Regions from separate parts of the Shewanella sp. SM21 genome, predicted to be linked through region 3. Evidence: predicted binding sites of a transcription regulator. Region 3 holds the regulator's gene; each other region holds the start of a gene.
What was found. Region 3 encodes sigma-54, which starts transcription at its own class of promoters, with help from an activator protein. Its sites were predicted from a motif close to GTTGGCACGNNNNTNGNNT; they were not measured.
Positions count from the first base shown of each region.

Region 1: L5L94_RS13965 (TorF family putative porin) is a predicted target of sigma-54. The motif match lies at 1,988-2,006, and genes of this name have one in related genera.
Region 2: L5L94_RS10280 (YccF domain-containing protein) is a predicted target of sigma-54. The motif match lies at 2,160-2,178, and genes of this name have one in related genera.

Region 1 covers NZ_JAKKRL010000009.1:164,646-169,086, reverse strand. The annotation lists gene L5L94_RS13975 (putative bifunctional diguanylate cyclase/phosphodiesterase) at 1-53, shown strand, start outside; gene rimK (30S ribosomal protein S6--L-glutamate ligase) at 232-1,137, shown strand; gene L5L94_RS13965 (TorF family putative porin) at 1,197-1,889, opposite strand; gene L5L94_RS13960 (HU family DNA-binding protein) at 2,181-2,453, opposite strand; gene L5L94_RS13955 (response regulator) at 2,613-3,410, opposite strand; gene L5L94_RS13950 (hypothetical protein) at 3,493-3,873, opposite strand; gene L5L94_RS13945 (DUF4240 domain-containing protein) at 4,001-4,441, shown strand, end outside.
Region 2 covers NZ_JAKKRL010000006.1:262,935-267,375, forward strand. The annotation lists gene L5L94_RS10270 (NUDIX hydrolase) at 159-872, opposite strand; gene L5L94_RS10275 (1-aminocyclopropane-1-carboxylate deaminase/D-cysteine desulfhydrase) at 954-1,982, opposite strand; gene L5L94_RS10280 (YccF domain-containing protein) at 2,250-2,657, shown strand; gene L5L94_RS10285 (alpha/beta fold hydrolase) at 2,693-3,583, opposite strand; gene L5L94_RS10290 (M14 family metallopeptidase) at 3,580-4,441, opposite strand, start outside.
Region 3 covers NZ_JAKKRL010000018.1:23,630-28,070, forward strand. The annotation lists gene rapZ (RNase adapter RapZ) at 1-189, opposite strand, end outside; gene ptsN (PTS IIA-like nitrogen regulatory protein PtsN) at 186-629, opposite strand; gene hpf (ribosome hibernation promoting factor) at 632-919, opposite strand; gene L5L94_RS19460 (RNA polymerase factor sigma-54) at 948-2,426, opposite strand; gene lptB (LPS export ABC transporter ATP-binding protein) at 2,534-3,265, opposite strand; gene lptA (lipopolysaccharide transport periplasmic protein LptA) at 3,262-3,816, opposite strand; gene lptC (LPS export ABC transporter periplasmic protein LptC) at 3,803-4,363, opposite strand; gene kdsC (3-deoxy-manno-octulosonate-8-phosphatase KdsC) at 4,360-4,441, opposite strand, start outside.

The DNA.
Region 1 (4,441 bases), on a different contig from region 3:
CCTTAGATGCAACGGAGTTTGAGGCTAAGTATATTTTGCCGCTGTTAATTTAAACGAGTTCCGAATGTGATAGGTCTTGAAGTATTTCATTAGCATAATGATTTCGTCTGGTGAGGAATATTTTCTTGCTTTACACTGAGCAATAGACAAATATCAGCCCCTTTTTCTGTCGCTGTGCTTTTGGTGCCGCAGAACGGTTTATTCACTCATGCTTAAGTTGGTCACTCAGCAATGAAAATAGGTATTTTATCCCAATTCCCCCAGTTGTATTCAACACAACGCTTAGTCGCGGCTTGCCAAAGTCGTGGACATGAAGCGGTCGTGATCAATACGCTGAACTGCTACATGAATATTAATTCTATTAAACCTAGCATTCATTATGAAGGTACTGAATTAGTTGGGTTTGATGCCATCATTCCGCGTATTCATGCTAGCGTGACTTTTTATGGTTGTGCCGTTGTACGTCAGTTTGAAATGATGGGTGTATATGCCGCGAATGATTCAATCTCCATTGCGCGTTCGCGGGACAAATTGCGGGCACTGCAACTACTTTCCCGCAAAGGGATTGGCATGCCAGTGACGGGTTTTGCCAATAAGCCAAATGATATCCCTGATCTCATCAATATGGTGGGCGGCGCTCCGTTAGTCATTAAATTACTCGAAGGCACTCAAGGGATTGGTGTGGTTCTCGCTGAAACTAAAACGGCTGCTGAGAGCGTGATTGAAGCATTCTTGGGACTCAAAGCGAATATCTTAGTGCAGGAATACATTAAAGAATCCAATGGTAGTGATATTCGTTGTTTTGTTGTCGGTGACAAGGTTGTTGCTTCGATGAAGCGTCAAGGTCCCGAGGGCGATTTCCGCTCTAATCTGCATTTAGGTGGTTGTGGTGAGGTGGTAAAAATCACCTCTGTTGAGCGTAAAATGGCTATTGCCGCTGTGAAGGCGATGGGATTGGTTGTCGCGGGAGTAGATATTTTACGTTCTAACCGTGGTTCACTGATCCTTGAGGTTAATTCGGCGCCTGGCATTGAAGGGATTGAGCAAACAACAGGGATTTCAGTGACTGAGCCCATTGTTGAGTATATCGAGAAAATGGTTGCGGCCCGTAAAACGAACAGGTCAATTATTGCCTAGTAGGTGATTGTGATAAAACGACGCCACTTTTTAAGGTGGCGTTTTGTTATGCTTAGAGCCTATAGATCAAAACTGTAGGAATATCCGAGTACTAGTTTGGCATCATCATCGGTGAGATCGGTATCTGAGACCATAAATGACACTGTGCCTATGCTGGTATCTGCGCTGAGAGTCACGTTATAGTCGGCATAATTATCTTCGCCAAACCAAGATTGGACGACATCACCGTTTGAGTAACCATAGTGCACTGATAAACTCAGCTTTTCAGTGAGAGGAACGGATACCGTCGCGGCAAGATAACTGAGATCTTTATTATCTAAAGGATCGGCGGCCAGATCGTCACCGGCATTGATGACTTGGGAGTAAGCTAGTTCGAGCCATTTCCACGTGACAGCAGCATGGAGCTCACCAAAATCAATACTGCCCGGCGCGTCTGGATAGGCGTAGTAGAGATAGCCAAAGTCGTAGCTGATGTCTTCGGTAATACTGCCGCCATAACCTGCATATAGATCAAGCTCGTAGCTAGTATCATCACCAAAATCCACATTCGATGCCCAAGTTCCCGCATAAAATCCAGAATCGTGGCTGTAGTCAAGGCCACCTTGGATTGCGACCGCATCTTTAGTTTGGGTCGCACCGCGCCATAGATAATTAGAGGTACCGCCAATGTTGCCTGATACGGCTGCAAAGGCGTTGCCTGCCAGTAACATTCCCGTCGATAAGGCCAAAACGCTGTACAGTGATTTCTTCATGCTCATCCCCTCGATTGACTTATTTATCGATTCACCATTGGCACACTCAAAGTCAGCTGTGGTCATTAGTGCATCTTGGTTTTTTTCTAAGGAAGGATTTGCTAATCACATGCCACTATTACAATGCCATGTAAAACAAGGTATTAGAACTCTAAATGTTAATGAAATGTTTTTATTTGCCAGTTTGTGGGGCAGAGGCGCACTTTTGTTGTGCAAAAAACATTCAGTGCTTCACTGGGATTGGGCAAAAAAAACGCCTCACAATGGAGGCGTTGTATTGAATTTTATAACTTAGTTTACGCTGTCACGTAGGGTTTTACCCGCTTTAAACTTCGGCACTGTCGCTTCAGCAATTTGAATTTCTTTACCCGTTTGTGGATTACGGCCAGTGCGAGCGGCACGAGTCGCTGTTTCAAAAGAACCGAAACCTACGATGGAGATTTTGTCACCATTTTTCATTGATTCGGTAATAGCTGCTTCAAAAGACTTCAATGCGCGTGCTGCTTCTACTTTCGTTAGATCGGCATTTTCTGCAATTTTGGCGATTAGTTCAGTTTTGTTCATTTTTATTGTCTCTTCTTTCCGTAGATTTATTTGAAATAAGCGTGCCTAACATGCCATAAGGTTTAGCACTTGGAAAGCCTTTTGCGTCTAGCGTGCAACAGGATGTTCAGTAAAGCGCAGAATATTTACTCAGTTCGTGATTTAAGTTTTATTCTGGTTTTATTCTTCTAACAGTTGATAGAGTAATTTTTTAACAAGTTTGGGTTCAAAGGGTTTGTCACATAAGGCATTTACACCCGCTTGGGACACATTGCTGAGGTGGGTATCGTTGGCTTCGGAAGACACCATCAAGATGGGAATGTGTGATTGTTGGCTTTCATTGCGGATAAATTGTGTCAAAGCTAGCCCATCTACACTCGGCATATTGTAATCAGTGATCACTAAGTCGAACATATTGTGTTTCATTAACGCTATGGCTTGCGCACCATCCTCGGCCTCGGTAATCAGCTTCATCCCTAAGTTACCAATCGTGCGTTTAATGACGTTTCTTGCCATACGGCTATCATCGACCACTAATACACGCACATCTTGTACATCGAAATTACTGAGGTCGAGTTCATCGTGGCTGAGTAAATCAATCGTGGCATTCAATGCTGTACCTAAATGGTCGGCACTGAAGGGTTTAGGTAGAATCGCTACTACACCCGATTGGCGGAATATTTCAAGTTGCTCACGGCGGCACTCACTCGAGACCAGCATAAATTGGATATCTTTGCAGTCAGCGTTGGCCCTTAAGTAGCGCAAGAGATCGATGGCAGTGCCATCATCGAAATGCATGGCGCTCGCAATAAGGTCAGGTTTATGGCGAGCAATAATATCTTTAGCCGCTTCTATGTTTTCTGCGGTTTGAATGCTGAGAATACCTTCTTGTTGTAAGCGCTGAATAATAATTCGACGCTGTGTCTCTGAAGGTTCTACCAAAAGAATGGAAAGTTCGCTGGGCGATAAATGGCTCATAGTCTACTTCAAGTTAAGAGTCGTAAGTATTTTACTGGGTCGCTAAGCTACGCTATTGATAACAGCTTAGCAACAAAGTCCATTACTGAGTTTGGCGGGTCAAATAGTGTCTCGTGACCTTAGAAAATGCGATCCAATACTGCACGAGTAAAATAACAATAATGCTCACTGTAAGTGGCAACATAGGAATGTTGTGGCCAGAAACAACCACTTTTACATCCTCAGGGGTAATGCGATAGGCAATAATTGCTGTAATCCCCAGAGCCGAGAATCCTAAGGTTTGCATGCCAATATAAATCTTCAACACTAAGCTAGACCACGGCGCCCGTATGAGTATGCCAACGAGCACGGGGAGGACACCTAGGGTGAATACATCAAGGGATTGAGTCATCACAGTACGCCAAAGTGCAGCAATGCTGAAGAGGCAATATAACGTGATCAGTAGTATAAGACGTTTAGGCATAGATTGAAGTGCACACCAGTAGCAAAGAAGATGAGCAAGTGTAGGAAATGCCCTAATCCGAGTCCAGTATAACCGTAATATCGTGTAGAATATGCCTTTTTGCTAGAGGCTCTAATAGGTGACGTTTATGACAGAAGTTGAGTTTTGGGGTTTAGTCACGCGAACAGAAGCGGCGCAATCACAGGAGTCTTTGACTCAAGCACTGAAGCAGAAACTTGCCGAATTGAGTAATGAAGAGTTAAAAGCTTTCGATAAAATGTTTGGTCAGCAGATGCGCCGTAGTTATCTGTGGTCTGTTTGGGGGGCGGCTTACATTATTACGGGTTGTGATTCTGAATATGCTTTTGCCGAGTTTAGGTGTTTTTTGATTTCACTTGGTAAAGAAATTTTCGAAGGTGTGGTTAATCAGCCTGACACCCTAGCACGTTTAGTCGCTTGGCCAGAGCGAGATGCCTATGCTTACCCTTTTGTAGATGAATACGACCTTATCGCAGGGCAATTATACGAAGATAGAACCGGTGAGGAACTGCCCTTTATGCCATCGGGCAAGGCGACGCCCGTGGGTAAA
Region 2 (4,441 bases), on a different contig from region 3:
TATGGGTATCAAGTGATACAAGAACCGGAGACATTAAGGCAAAATCAGTAATTAAACAGCCTTTACTGATTCAAAGTCACCATGAATAAGGCATAAGCAGTCGCCGTTACTCATATTGAGCAAGGCGAATATCTTGCTTAAATCCATATTCACTGTGATCAACATTCTAAATTTCTTAAGAAGCGATACGATGCGGTATTGGGTTTCAAGCGGTATAAATTAGCAGGACGACCACGTTCGGTGCGCTTTAATCCCGTATCGATCAATAAATCAGCCTGTTCAACCCGCCGACGAAAAGATTTACCTTGGATAGGCTTGCCCAGTAAAACCTCATGTACATGCTGCAATTCTGGCAAGGTAAAAGGTTCAGACAGTGCAAATCCTGGCACTAAAGAATATAAGGCTTTTTGTGTTAAGCGTTCCCGCGCTTGCTCGATTAACTGCAAATGATCAAACGCCAAGGGCATCTGCAACACATCCGCTAATGGCCACCACTTAACATCACTCACTGAATCAATCTGAATTTGGCAAGCTTGATAACTCATCAAGGCGGTATAACACACAGTCACCGACCAGCCTCTGACATCGCGACGACTATTACCCACAGTGCAAAGCTGCTCAATATAAGGTGGCACTACCGCGGTTTTCTCATGCAGTTTACGTAATACAGTTTGCTCAAGGGATTGATCGCAATTTTCATCGATAAACCCTCCAGGTAATCCCCATAAACCTAAAAATGGATGATTTGAGCGTTGTACTAAGAGTACTTTAAGTTGCTGATCGTGATAGGTAAACAATACGGCATCTACTGTCAGTAGCTGAGCCTTAAAAACCTTAGGATCGTAATTGGCGAGATATTCCGCTTCAGTCATTGATATTCCCCATCGTTCCAAATCATCAGCTTAACTTAGCATTACACAGCTTCAAACATATTATGTCTTAGCGTCACTAAGTCAATGATCAGAGGCACAGGATGAGCCACTTTGCCCAAATTTACGCTGATAACGTGGCAACATGGTCTCGTTTCCGAGTAAGCCACCTTGGTGGATATACATCACAGGACGAGAGCCACCGCCTTGTAAATATTCCTCAAGCACAATAAAACCTAAGGGATCGTAGAGTAATTCAAACTGCACACCTGAGGCGCAGACCCGCTGCCACATGGCATAAAATTCGGGATAAAGTTTACCAAAATGATATTTCTTGCCGACATTAACAATATGTGGATGCTCACTGGTATTGGAATTAAGTAAGGAAAATTGCAAGCGCAAATAATCATCGCCACCGACAACGGCACAAGTCACGACGCGAATATCAGTTTGCTGACGGATAAAATACTGATTTAAAAATAATGCTGTCGTTCCCGTCCCCGAAGGTAAAAACACCGTTAAATCAACCAATCCATTCGCATTCGCAAACAGTACTATCTCTTGCGCCAATCTATTAACCCCGTATTCGGCGTAAGCACAGCGACCACCCTCTGGGATAAAAAGCGCCGTCGGCTCATTCACGAGTACTTGAGCCTCGATATAATCTGGGCAACTCAGTCGCACATCGCCCACTTGCGCAGTAGGGTCAGGCCTAGCATTAAGATTTGACAAAACGTGAGGCTCAGATTGCGACTGAGTGCACGCCTGCTTTTGTGCTATTAACACACTTAAATCGATAATATTAGCACCATTCACTAAAGCGGCAGCGTAATTGCCCGTAGGATGTTTAACCACTTGACTGGCAATATGATCTACATAAAAATCACATTGCCAGCCTTTCATCTTCGCTAATGTTGACAATGAATACAGTGAGTTAGCCAATGGCGAGCCGTGACCTATCACCTTGCTGATGCCTGCAAATTCATGATCTAAAAAATAGCCGAATTTGCGAGCTTTATTGCCACTAAACGCCGGATGCAGTAAATCATCACGTTTTAGGAATATGTCTCTGCCAGCAAAGGCAAATGTATCGACAGGGGAATTTGCAAACATCAAGCTACTCAAACGATTAAATTCTCTGGTTTTTAAACCAGTTAAGGGAAGGCTAGTGTAACTCCGCCCTTCCTGTTACGCCCTTAAGAAATTATCAATTTGGCGAAAAACTAGTGAAAATGACACATGAATCTCGAATACATATAATTAACCAATTGATTATGAACAATTTAAATAGTTGGCATAGTTATCGCTTAGACATTGACATATATTCAATTTATCGAAGCTAACGATAAAGGCTAACAGGGTAAACATAAGGAGCTTTCAATGGCTGTATTACGCTTAATATTCAACATAGCTTGGTTTGTACTCGGCGGATTTGTGATGGGACTCGCTTGGTGGCTCGCAGGTATCCTGTGTTTTATCAGTATCATTGGTATTCCCTTCGGCCGCGCCTGTTTTGTTATCGGCGAAATGACCTTTTGGCCCTTCGGCCAAGAACAAATGAACCGTCGCCACTTAACTGGACGTGAAGACTTGGGCACAGGTGCATTAGGCATGGTAGGAAATATCATTTGGTTCTTACTGTTTGGGATCTGGTTAGCCATAGGGCATTTGGTCCACGCCTTAGCTTGTTTTGTGACGATTATCGGTATTCCCTTTGGGATACAACATCTTAAGTTAGCTTTAATCAGCCTCACACCGATAGGCCAAACCGTAGTGGCTAAAGCTTAATAAGACAATGTGTTAACTGCGCTATTCACTCTCGATTATTTGGTTTCAAGAGTGGATAGCGCTTTGTCATCCCATACAGCAAATATCGCTTCGTTTAAGGCTATTTCTTCCTCCAATAAATCGTTGCAATCATATTGAGTATTGGCAGGCTCACTATCCACAGAAAACTGCACTTGCGGCTTAGTCGCCCCCACAATTTCCAACAGATAATGCGCCAGTTTTGCGGGTGTATCTATAGCGGCATCGTGACCACAATACGCGAGTACAATCAAATCGGTGTAAAAATGCCGTGCTAACGCCTTACTCGATGCCATACTCACCAGCGCATCACGGTCACCGCAGAGCACAGTTATCGGTACTTCCACTGTCAATGGACATTGGTATTGAAAAGCCGCCCAAAGTTGTCGCCATACATTACGTCTACTTGGTGTGGTATCGCGGCGAAACTCACTCCACTTGACAATTAACTCTCGGTCTCGCCGATGACGAAAACTGGTTAAACGCACTATAGTCGACTCGATTGGATGTAAAGCGTTACCCCGAGCACGCATGAAAAAAGCCTTCAATGCATTCAGCGGATTAAATCTTTGATACCAATACGATAAATTCGCCGCACTGCTGTTTAATACAAAGGCATGCCTTATCTGCCAAGGTCGCTGGCATGCCATTTCCAGCGCCAACATACCGCCCATAGACAAGCCGAGGAGATAAATAGTCTCCCCTTCCTGTGCCTGCTCATCCAATTGCTGCCACACGGCATGGGCATAATCGGCAATCTTAAGCGGACTTAATTCGTGGGATAGCGTCCCATTGCCCGGAAGATCCGGTGTCAGCACTCGCAATCCCTTTTGTCGCAGACGCTGATCGAAACCATTCCAATGGCGCTGATCACGCATTAATCCCCTTAATAACACCCAAGTTGTCATGACTGAGACTCCCGATACCAATAATGCCGTGCGCACTCTGTCAGCTCAGTCAAACGTTCAGGTGTTAACTGCTCTAACGATTGGGCATAGGCCGCTTCCATCATAAATTGCATGAGTACTGTATGCCTGCGTAAAATCCTGTGGTGACGATGTGTTTTTTGTGGATTAAAAAAGCCAGCAAAATTAAATATTTGTCTAGGATTCTTCTTTATCCATGCCCAAGATCCCATCTCTAATGTCAAAGGTAAAAATGGCACCTGAGCAGAAGGATCAGCCACTTGGTGCTGGCGATAGAGATAATCCCAAATATCACCATGAGTGCGATAAAACTGGCTCTGCGGCGCCAACCGATAATGGCCGTGATGGGGATAACTCTGTTCAAATAATTGTTTTAGATGAAAAATATAATTGGCATTTTCGAAGGCGGTACTGGTATGGGCGTAGGGGAACCAGATATGATCACTCAAGCCAAATCCCGAGTGGGCATCGAGCGAAATCAAACTTGTGCTGCGACTCAACAGTTGTTGTACATAGGCCACTAAGCCCGCAGTTTCCAGCTCCATTCCCCCAATACCGCGATACCAGGGCAGCCGTGACGATATACGCTGTCCTCCCACCATAAAGGACACTTTTTCACGGGATTCTATCGGAGCGTTACGCATCAAATCCACTTGATTACCATTGCCCCGCGTTCCCATGAATAACCCAACAGGATTCACTACAGGTACAAAAGCTAACCGCAGGCCCGTTAGCATCTGTTGTAGGTGTTTATCCCAAACAAGCCGCTGCAATAAACTGTTTAACAATGCCAAAATAACTTGAGATCCAATACGTTCAACCCCATGCACGCCACCCACA
Region 3 (4,441 bases):
CTGCTCAGGCATGTTACGCACGTCGACACTGATGGCGACGAGATCGTTACTGCCTTTGAGTTGCTCAAGCAAACTGCCAATCAATGGCAAGGGAAGGTTATCGACACAATAATAGCCGAGATCTTCGAGTACCCTAAGGGCGACAGATTTGCCTGAGCCTGAGCGGCCCGACACTATGACCAGTTTCATCCAGTGATTACCTGATAGAGTTCCGTTTCATCATGCGTCTTGCGTAATTGCTTTAATATTTGCTTGTCGCTCAGCTTTTCGGCCATGCAAGACAAGGTACTTAAGTGCTGCTGACATTGGTCTGCAGGCACCAGTAGTGCAAATAAAATATCAACAGGTTGCTTATCGATAGCATCAAATGCTATCGGCTCTTCACACTTAATTAGTATGGCAATGGGCTGATCTATATCGGCTAGTCGACCATGTGGAATGGCGATGCCGTTACCTATACCTGTGCTCCCCATCTTTTCGCGCGCCACTAGGCTTTCGAATATCTCTTGAGATGAGAGGGTCGGGTACTGGGCAGCGACTAAGTCGCTGATGAGTTCCAGTACCTTTTTCTTGCTGCCCGGAGTGGCGCAGGTAGTGCACTCCGGCCGCAGTATGGTACAAAGTTCCATTATTAGTGTTTTGTTAACTTCTCTTTGTGTTTAATAACCTGACGGTCAAGCTTGTCAATCAGGGCGTCTATAGCGGCATACATGTCAGCATGCTCTGAAGTAGCAAAAACTTCACCACCTATGAGGTTTATTCTCGCTTCGGCAATCTGTTGCATTTTCTCAACATTGAGCACAACGTGCACATTATTGATCTGTTCGAAATGGCGTTCAAGTTTTGAAAACTTTTCTTCTACATATGCACGTAACGATTCGGTAATTTCGACATGGTGTCCACTTAGGTTTATTTGCATAGAAACGTCCTCCGATATCCACTGTAGGTTATAAACTTTTACGCTGATTAGAAGGTGGAATAAGCATAGCCTCTCGGTACTTCGCAATGGTTCTGCGGGCTACGTTGATCCCTTGTTCTGCCAGAAGTTGTGCCATCTTACTATCGCTTAATGGTTTTTTCTGGTTTTCCGCTGCCACCAGTTTCTTTATAAAGGCTCTGATTGCTGTGGATGAGCACTCACCACCATCGTCAGTACCGACGTGGCTAGAGAAGAAGTATTTTAGTTCAAAAAGTCCCTTAGGGGTATGCATGTATTTTTGAGTTGTGACCCGTGAGATGGTGGACTCATGCATTTCTACCGCTTCGGCAATATCGTTAAGCACCATAGGCTTCATGGCTTCTTCACCATACTCAAAGAAACCTTGCTGATATTGCACTATGCAATTAGCAACTTTAAGCAAAGTATCGTTACGGCTTTCTAAGCTCTTAATAAACCATTTAGCCTCTTGCAGATGGCCGCGAATAAATTGGCTATCGGCTTGGTTTTTGGTACTGCGTGCCATAGAAGCATAATGTTGATTTACATTGATTTTTGGCATGCAGTCAGGATTAAGCTCAACGACCCAGCGGCCATTTTTCTTCGACACAGACACATCTGGGATAACGTATTCGTCATTATTGGGCGTGATCAACAAACCTGGGCGAGGATTGAGGGTTTGGATAAGTGCTATACCATCCCTTAATTCATCTTCTTTTAATTTAGTCTTACGCATCAATAACCTAAAATCACGGGCGGCGATCAGATCTAAATGATCTTTGATCAGTATACGGGCGTTTTCTAGGTTGGGAGTATCAGCGGCGAAATGCGACAGTTGGATCAGCAGGCATTCACTTAAATCGCGGGCGGCAACGCCTATGGGATCAAAATGCTGAATACGCTTGAGTACGGCTTCGACTTCGTCAAGCTCAACTTCAGGATTGCCCATGGCTTCGAGAATTTCTTCAGTGCTTTGGGTGAGATAGCCCTGATCGTCGATGGCATCAATAATGGCGGTGGCAATGGCTAAATCGGTTTCAGAAAACGGCGTGAGGTTTTTTTGCCATTCTAAGTGTTCGTACAAACCTTCACTGGTCTCGCCTTGGAAGGGCATATCGTCTTCACGACTGCCGCCGGGGCCTGAGTTTGGGGAGGCGGTAAACACTTCATCCCATGTGGTGTCCATGGGGAGCTCATCGGGCATGGATTCTTTGGTTAGCGACTCTGCCGTATCTATGGTGGAGCTGTCTTTTTCTGGTGGCAGAGTGCTAGATTCACTGAAATCCGTATCGGATAGCGTTTGGTTTACAGGGGTTTTAGTGGCGTCGAATTGATCCTCTTCCAGCTCGAGAAGGGGATTAGAATCTAATGCTTGCTGGATCTCTTGCTGCAGTTCTAATGACGACAGTTGCAACAGACGTATAGCCTGTTGTAGTTGTGGCGTCATGGTTAACTGTTGACCCAGTTTGAGCTGGAGTGACGCTTTCATGTTACCGCTGATCCCTACGTTATTATTGTTGGATGAGGTCGCTTATTATCATTTTGAGTGAAGCCCAATGGCGGTATAAATTGCCTCCATTGGCTTCGCTCGATTAACTATAGCCTGAATTGTTCACCTAAGTACACAGCCCTAACTTGCTGATTGTCTAAGATCTCTGCTGGAGTTCCTTCGGCAATCAGGTTTCCGTGACTCACAATATAAGCATGTTCACATACATCTAATGTCTCGCGGACATTATGGTCTGTGATCAGTACGCCAAGGCCGCGACTTTTGAGTTGTTCGATAATCTTCTTGATGTCGATAACCGAAATAGGATCGACGCCGGCAAACGGTTCATCGAGCAAAATGAACTTAGGATTAGCGGCTAAAGCCCGCGCAATTTCGACGCGACGACGTTCGCCACCCGACAATGACATGCCTTGGCTGTCACGGATGTGGGTGATATGAAACTCTTCGAGCAGATGTTCTAGTTCTTCTTCTCGTTCTTCGTTTTTAAGTTCTTTACGAGTTTGCAGTACGGCCATGATGTTGTCATGAACAGTTAGCTTACGAAAGATACTGGCTTCCTGCGGTAAGTAACCTATGCCTTTGCGGGCACGCAGATGCATAGGATCTGCGGTTAAATCATCATCGTCGATAAAGATATGCCCCTTATCGCTCTTCACTAGCCCGACAACCATGTAAAAGGTCGTGGTTTTACCGGCACCGTTTGGACCGAGTAGGCCAACGACTTGACCGGTTTTTACCGTCAGACTGACGTCTTTAACCACTTGGCGACTCTTGTAACTTTTTGCCAGATTTTGTGCTCTTAAGGTGATTTGGGTCATTTAGAGTCCTGCTTTTTTACAGGTTTATCCGCTGGAGCATCTGATTTAGCATCATCTTGATAGTTTTCTGGCTGAATAATAGTGATCACGCGATCGTCACCACTGCCAGTACTCTCGGCCATCAATTTCTGTTGAATCATGTTATAGCGGATTAAATTGCCTGTAACTTGGCTACCCGCTTGATCTAATGACGCCATACCTTTCAGAGTTAAGGTGCGGCTTGCCATATCGTAACGAATTTCTTTCGCGCTCGCCGATGCAGGACGGCCATCGTCTAATATCTGGCTATACGTAGCAGGGTTGCCTGTGGCGACTAAAGTTTTGCTATTTTCACCTTCAGCGGAAAATGCACGCAGTTCATTTGCTTGGATTTTTATTGAGCCTTGGGTAACTTCCACCGGACCAAAGAAGATGATCTGGTTGTTTTTGATATCCGCAGTTTGGCTCACAGCTTTAATTTTGACTTCTTGCTTTAAGTCGCCCACTTTCGCGAAAGCACTCATGCTCATAATTAGCATTAGGCTGGCAAGTAATACGTTATTTTGCTTCATATGTTCCTACTACCTGACTGGTCAATTGCACTTCTTGCGCGTTGAGGTCGGCATAAAGGCCTTGGCCTTGAATATTAAAATCTTTCCCTGTGACGTAAATGGTACGGTCAGAGGTCATTATCATAGTGTTGAGATCGAGTTCCAGATAACTGGTGGACAAGGTCTGAATCGGTTCTTCTGGGCTAATGGCATCGATAATAACATTATTTTCTAATACAACCTTGCCAGTTTCCTTGTTTAGCTTGCCCTGATCTGCCCTGAGCTGCCATTGTGCTTTACCTTGGTCTGGATAAACAAGATAAACAGGTTGAGTAAAGAAAGTTTGATTCGTTGAATCATAATGTTCCATGTGTTTCGCCGTCACACGGCTATTCACTAGTCCTTGCTCATTGAACTCAACACTGCGCAGATCTTCAACGATGAAATCTGGGGTATTTTGATCTTTTACTCTGTTATCGGAATCACCGCTGTGTTTGTTCTGGACCTGCCAGTAAAGCGCTAGTGCGGTTCCAAAAAAAGCGATAATCGCGAGTGTCACACGACTCATATACTCATTCCATGGGCCGAAGTGAATTTATTTTGACTTAGGAGTAACAGATCTGTGAGTTCACGCAGTGCACCGTGG